2 regions of the Pedobacter terrestris genome follow, and region 2 is predicted to be linked to the other one. Evidence: riboswitches for the same ligand, from Rfam matches in the RefSeq annotation. Region 2 holds a riboswitch; the other holds the start of a gene.

Region 1 (3,425 bases), 2.5 Mb from region 2:
ATCTGGCTGATTTGCCGAAAGAATATATCCGCGTGCATCGCGGTTTGCCGGGTTATTCATTACCGTATCAAAAGCTTTCATGCTAAAAGAACGGCGGCCGCTAAAATCTGCATTTTTAGGTTCGGCTTTATCTGCAGCCGTTATTGCATCTATTTTTTTAGGAGAGAAAGACCAATTGTCCTTTTGCCCTCTTTCTATAGAATTTTTGCCCATCTGATAAATGTTGTACAGCAGCTCGTCTCGATAACGTTGTGCATAACCCAATACAGCATAATTAAGCGAAACAGAATAATCTATAGAGTTTTTAAAATACCATTTGCGGGGCGTAACAGGGTTTGGTGTATCGCCACTTGGCAGCAAACGAGAAGGTACCAAAGGAATTTCTGATGGTGTCGGACTGCCGATAATTTCTGTAAGTAAACCCACCATATTGTGAAAATAGGTGGTTGTACGCAAACCGCCATTGTACCAGGTAGAATAAACAGAACCGCCGCGTTGCGTATAACCCGGCTTGTGTTCTACATTCATTCTATTGTGCATAGCGGCACCAACGGCGTCAAGACTGGTTAAAATAGTCGGATCAAAAACATAGTTGAAAGGATCTCTGTACGGAGGACCTGCAACGACAGTTCCCGCGGGCCCCGTTTGATGGTGATTATACATAATCTGCGGAATCCACTCTACAAACAACTGTCGCCCGATATTTTGCGTTTCTTTGAGGTTAAGCATAAAAAAGTCCCGGTTGTTGTCGTGTCCGGCATATTTCTCATATAGGCGAGGCAAACCAGACAAGCTTCTTTTTTTAGGGTCTTTCTCTCTCATATACCAATTGCTCACCAGCTCTTGTCCATCAGGATTTGCATGTGTAAATAAGATGATTACGTTATCCAAAATCCGCATGGTTTCGGGATCGGTTTTAGATGCAAATTGATACGCCGTTTCGATCAATTGATGTGCGCCAACTGTTTCCGTTGCATGTAAACCGCCGTCAATCCAAACCACCGCTTTACCTTCTTGCGCCAACTTTTTTGCGTCTTCGTCGCTAAGTTGGGCTTGGGCCAATTTTTGCGAAATTTGCTTATAGCGCTCGAGATTTTCGATATTTTTTGGGGAAGAAACAACCAACATATATTGGGTTCTGCCTTCTTCAGTTTTACCGATATCGACTAATTTGACACGTTTAGACGTTTGCGCCAATTTTTTAAAATAAGCTTCGGTTTGTGTATACGTAGCCAGCTGGTAATCGTCTCCAATATTAAAACCAAAATGGGATTTTGGATCGGGCACTTCCTGCGCAAAAGTTTGTGCGCTTGCTGCCACTAAAAAGACCAGTAAGAGCTTTTTAAAGTAGTTTTTGATCATAGTTTGGGTTTGTTGATACTCAAATATACTGTAGAAAAATTTTTATAAACGGCTTGCGCTAAATTTGTTACTTTAAATTTTTGGAACAGTAAGATGCATTAAAAACGATATTTCCTGAAATCCTGCGCCCGAATGTCTACATTTGCCTTTGATGTAAGTTCTTAACTTTATTTTTCATCAACCAGTATAGGTTCCCGATGCGGATCGGGATTAAAAGGGAATCGTGTGAAAATCACGAGCTGTCGCGCAACTGTAAATCTTGTCCATCAGGACAACGATCTTATCAAAATGCCACTGTTTCAAAACATCGGAATGGGAAGGCGATAAGATTGGAGATAAGTCAGGAGACCTGCCATTATTGAATTGACGATGCTTTCGCGGTATGAAGCAATTGGTCAGGTCTGATAGGTACAGGATAAATTAAATTTATTCAATTTCTGCGCCCATTTTTTGGTGTGCTGTTGCCTTCTGCTTTCCAATTTTTTCTGCCCAGGCAATATAGAAAAGAACTTTTAACGATTTATTTACTTAATCTTTAAAAGCAATGCAAACGCAAAACTTAGGCTACCCGCGCATTGGTAGTCACCGCGAACTGAAGAAAATCTGCGAAAATTATTGGGCAGAAAAAACCGGATTGAAAAACGTACTTCAGGTAGGAAAAAACATTCGCCACGAAAATTGGCAATTACAGAAAGATGCCGGAATTGATGTTATTCCGTCTAACGATTTCTCCTTTTATGATCACGTACTTGATCATTCTTTGATGTTTGGCGCCATCCCGAAAAGGTATAACGAAGTAATTCTGAAAAAGGGAAATGCAGAGCTTGATCTGTACTTTGCTATGGCGCGCGGCTATCAAAAAGATGGTTTGGATGTAGTTGCAATGGAAATGACCAAATGGTTTGATACCAATTACCACTACATTGTTCCGGAATTTTACAAAGACCAGCCTTTTAAACTATTTTCGACAAAAATTATCGACGAGTTTTATGAAGCCAAACAATTGGGCATTATCACTAAACCAGTGTTAATCGGCCCTGTTTCTTACCTTTTGCTTGGCAAAGAAAAAGAAGCTGGCTTTGAACGGATTGATTTAATTCAAAATCTCCTTCCGGTATATCTCGAAATTCTTACCCGCCTTAAAGCACTTGATGTGCAATATATTCAGTTTGATGAGCCTTTCCTAACGCTAGATTTATCGGAGAAAGCGAAAGCCGCACTTCAATATGTATATGCAGAAATCAGAAAAGCTTTTCCGAAACTAAAAATCGTTTTGGCTACATATTTCGAAAACCTGGGCGAAAATACAGGTTTGGCAACAGCTTTACCGATAGATGTTTTACATGTAGATTTGGTTCGCGGAGCAGATCAGTTAACTACAGTAATCCAATCTTTGCAACCTGAACAGACACTTTCTCTCGGACTTGTGGACGGCCGCAACATTTGGAAAAATGATTTCGAAAAATCGTTAGCCGTGATCGAAACAGCAACAAAACAACTCGGCACAGAACGCGTCTGGATTTCGCCTTCCTGTTCATTAATCCACTCGCCAGTAGACCTCGAAAATGAAACAAACGAACAGAATCTTAATGCAGAGATAAAGCAGTGGTTGGCTTTTGCCAAGCAAAAAATTGAAGAAACTGTAATCTTAAGAAAATTAATCAGCAAAGAAAGCCCTGCATCTACCACGCAGCAATTTGAAGAGAACAAGCTTGCAATTGCAAATAGAAGAGATGCTAAAGTCATCCATAATCCAACGGTAAAGGCACGTACAGCAGCATTAACAGATAAAGATGCACAAAGATTTAGCGCCTTTCCATCGCGTAAAATTACACAGCAAAACCTGTCATTACCCAATTATGCAACTACGACAATTGGATCTTTTCCGCAAACGACAGAAGTTAGAAGCTGGCGTGCTAAATTTAAAAATGGAACCTACACCCTTGAAGAATACAATAGCTTAATTGCAGAAGAAACAGCAAAGGCTGTTAAATGGCAGGAAGAAATTGGTTTAGATGTTTTGGTACATGGCGAATTTGAACGGAATGACATGGTTGAATACT
Region 2 (3,425 bases):
GATGCCAAGATCATACTGTTTGGTAAATTCTGGCCGTAGGTTCGTGTTGCCTATGAAAGTGTAATACAGATCATTAAAGGTTGGCATTCTGAAAATTGATTTATAAAATCCTTTAATTCTGATATTCGACGTTTGAAATGGTTGAAGCGAAAACATCGCAGCAGGCGTATACTCAGTTCTGTTGCCTGCAGAATTGTACATTTTAACCGTCTCGGCAATTCGGGTTGCCAAAATATTAGTCTGTAATTCCAGCCTTTTAATGTGGTATTTTCCGGCTGCGGCAATTAGCAAAGTATTGCGCGTGGGATAAGCGAAGTATTTGAGATTTGCATTTAAAGTCTGCCGGCTAAAATCTCCCGACAAAGAAAAATCCAGCGAATTGCTAAGATGGTAAACATTCGCCGCAGATAAATACCATTCCTGTTGTTTGTAGATATTATTCAAAACACCTTCATCAGAAACCATAGTTGGATCGGTGTAACGCGTATAGTCATTGGCGTATTTTGCATGTATTAAAATATTATATTGTTGCGCGGGATTGTTTTGATAGGTAGCTTGCAGAAAAGTATTGTCATCCCACTGCCGTTGATTGAAATCATACTTATTGGAAACAATTGCTCCGGGCACACCGCGCTCAGATTGATATTTATAGAATTTTACATCCCATTTACTGCTATCGGAAGTTTTTCCGTAAAAGCCCGCTTCTACCCGGTAAGCGATAATATCTGCATTGCTGCGCACCACAGTCGTATCATATGTTCCGTTTGTTCTCCTGAATTTATATTTGCCGTTGGCATTCAGAAACTCAACATTTAGAGAAGCTGCAAGATTTGGTTGAATCTGGTACGCATACAGTAATGCGGGATTAATTAACCCGAAAGCACCGGTTTTTATGCTTGCATTTAATATGTGTTTTGAAGCATTAAAAGTTGGAATTTTAGTTTTGATAAATAAAGAACTTGCAGAAGCAAAAGCCTTTGCAGGCTGTAGCAATTCGCCACGCTGACCACTGTACAAAGCAATTTCACCAACATTTGTTAGGGAATATTTGCCTAAATCAATTTGTCCGTTTTGTGCGTTTCCCAATTGCACACCATCATAAAAAACAGCGGTATGGTTACTGCCCATACTTCTCACATTGATGGTTTTTAAACCGCCAATGCCGCCGTAATCTTTTAATTGAACACCAGAAAAATACCGAACAGCATCTGCTACAGACAAAGTATTTAGGCGTTTAAGTTCATCGCCAGCCAATACCTGAACCGGAGTTGGAGAAAGATGCGCTTTACGTTTGCGGATTTCATTGATCTGAATTTCTTTTAAACTTGTAGAACGAGAGGTATCTGCCTGCGCATATAAAAGACAAGGCGCTGAAATGCCTCCCCAAAGAATGGAAAAAAGCAAAATAAGTAAACGCACGTTGCCATTGAGGGCAAAATGTCCTGTAATCATTTTTTTCTGGTGAGTTAATGACCCACAGCAGACAGATTATGAAAGAAATGAAAATACGAAATATAAAAAAGTACCTCACCCCTAGCTTCAATCCCCGAAAGCTATGAAATATGTGCTGGAGGCAGGTCTTCTGACTTACTCCCGGATTTCGCTACCTTCCCATTCTGATTAAAGAACAGTGGTTTTTTTGATTGGAAATCCGTTAAGGAGCTTACAGCTGCGGGACAGTTACAGATTTACACTGTATTCCCTTTTAATTCCGGATGTAAGCCGGAAACCAAAAGCGCTGCAAAAGTAGAAAAAATATATAGATCTCGTTATTAAAACATTTTATTGGTGAATTTTGACTCTGGATTTGTAATTGTAACTAAAACTTAGCCCGTCATCTCCATTAACACCCAACCCGTCATTTCGAACGCAGGGAGAGATTTAAAACAACTAATCATACAAAATAGATTTCTCTGCGTGAAAATTGCGTTCGAAATGACTATGCTTAGATAATTAAAACAATTTTCTGTTTTTATTATTTTTGTTGATATGAAAAACATCCTCAACATTGCTGCATCTGCTATGTTACTTGCTGCATGCACGCCCAATCCGAAAGAAAGCGCAGGTTCCAAAACAGATTCTGTTCATGTAAGCAGCACAACAGCAGACACCATTGCTAAGAATGCACTTACGGTTAAAATAGATATCGAGCCCAAAATTTCACTTGGTGACTCAATCATGATGAAGTTTACAGTAAATAATCCTTCGGAAACCGACAAAAAATTCTGTAAATGGCATACACCTTTTGAACCGCCCCTAAGCAAATATCTTGATATTGTAAATGACAAGGGAGAGGAAGTACAATATCTTGGTGCAATGGCAAAAAGAATTTCGCCGCCCCCAGCCAGTAGTTATATTAATATTAAAGCTGGAGAAGATTTAAGTGCAACAATTAACCTTGGCCATATCTATAAACTTGACAAGGCTGGAAAATATACGGTCAAATATAATTCGGAAGCAGTAAGCGGACTTCTGCCATTGGATTCCACAGTATTTGAAATTAAGTAATCCAAATTTAATGTTCTGATAAAGGGTTGTCAAATGTTGGCAGCCCTTTCGTTTTTCAATCTTAATCGTCAATTAATTTTTTTTGGCAATCTTTGCACAGAATTTTAACGGGCAAATGAAAAAGAGATTAAAGAGAAGCTTTAGAGTATCCAGATATATTTTTTACAAAGAAACACTTGTTGATAAAAATGAACATTTTTGGTCGTTTATTGGCGCATGTGTAGGCATTGGACTAATTGCCGGGATTCAAAGTCTGCATTATAGCCGGATGGAAAACATTTTTTTGATTGGTTCTTTTGGCGCATCTAGTGTGTTGATTTACGGTTCTATCCAAAGTCCGTTAGCACAACCTAGAAATCTAATTGGCGGACATGTAATATCTGCCATTGTTGGCGTTACGGTATTTAAAATTTTTCCGGATATTATCTGGATCACAGCTCCGCTGGCAGTATCTTTTTCTATCGTAGCCATGCAGTTGACCAAAACCATTCATCCTCCGGGTGGAGCAACAGCTTTGATTGCCGTATCCGGCGGGCCAAAAATTGCCGCACTTGGGTATGGGTATGTCTGGTCGCCAGTCTTGAGCGGCTGTTTAATTTTACTTATCGTTGCACTTATTTTTAACAATGTCACTTCTAAAAGAGCCTACCCAACCAACCATAAATTTACGCGTTTCATTCGCAAGGTTCTAATTCGTAATAAAAGAGCCTAACTGATCTTTAAAATTTGTTTAGCCAATGTAATGGCTTTTTCATCTCCGGTATGTTTATTTGGTTCATCAGACAATTTAATCACCTCAATCCATTCTTCATCTTTAGGCGAAGTTTGCGTCATTTTGATTACAATATTCATGGCCTCGGAGCCTACATCATTGGTGAGGTTTGTGCCAATACCAAAAGACATTCCAATTCTGCCTT

Evidence for each region. A riboswitch is a leader RNA that binds a small molecule or an ion and turns the genes downstream of it on or off. The one in region 2 is predicted to bind cobalamin.
Region 1: linked by a shared signal. The riboswitch ahead of metE (5-methyltetrahydropteroyltriglutamate--homocysteine S-methyltransferase) and the one ahead of ACJVDH_RS09180 (TonB-dependent receptor plug domain-containing protein) in region 2 are both predicted to bind cobalamin.

What each region holds. Positions count from the first base shown of each region.
Region 1 is NZ_CP180264.1:4,714,894-4,718,318, forward strand. Features, by position in the region: gene ACJVDH_RS20235 (M14 family metallopeptidase) at 1-1,362, opposite strand, end outside; cobalamin riboswitch at 1,534-1,733, shown strand; gene metE (5-methyltetrahydropteroyltriglutamate--homocysteine S-methyltransferase) at 1,907-3,425, shown strand, end outside.
Region 2 is NZ_CP180264.1:2,118,044-2,121,468, reverse strand. Features, by position in the region: gene ACJVDH_RS09180 (TonB-dependent receptor plug domain-containing protein) at 1-1,452, opposite strand, end outside; cobalamin riboswitch at 1,556-1,749, opposite strand; gene ACJVDH_RS09175 (protease) at 1,990-2,508, shown strand; gene ACJVDH_RS09170 (HPP family protein) at 2,624-3,220, shown strand; gene pncB (nicotinate phosphoribosyltransferase) at 3,217-3,425, opposite strand, start outside.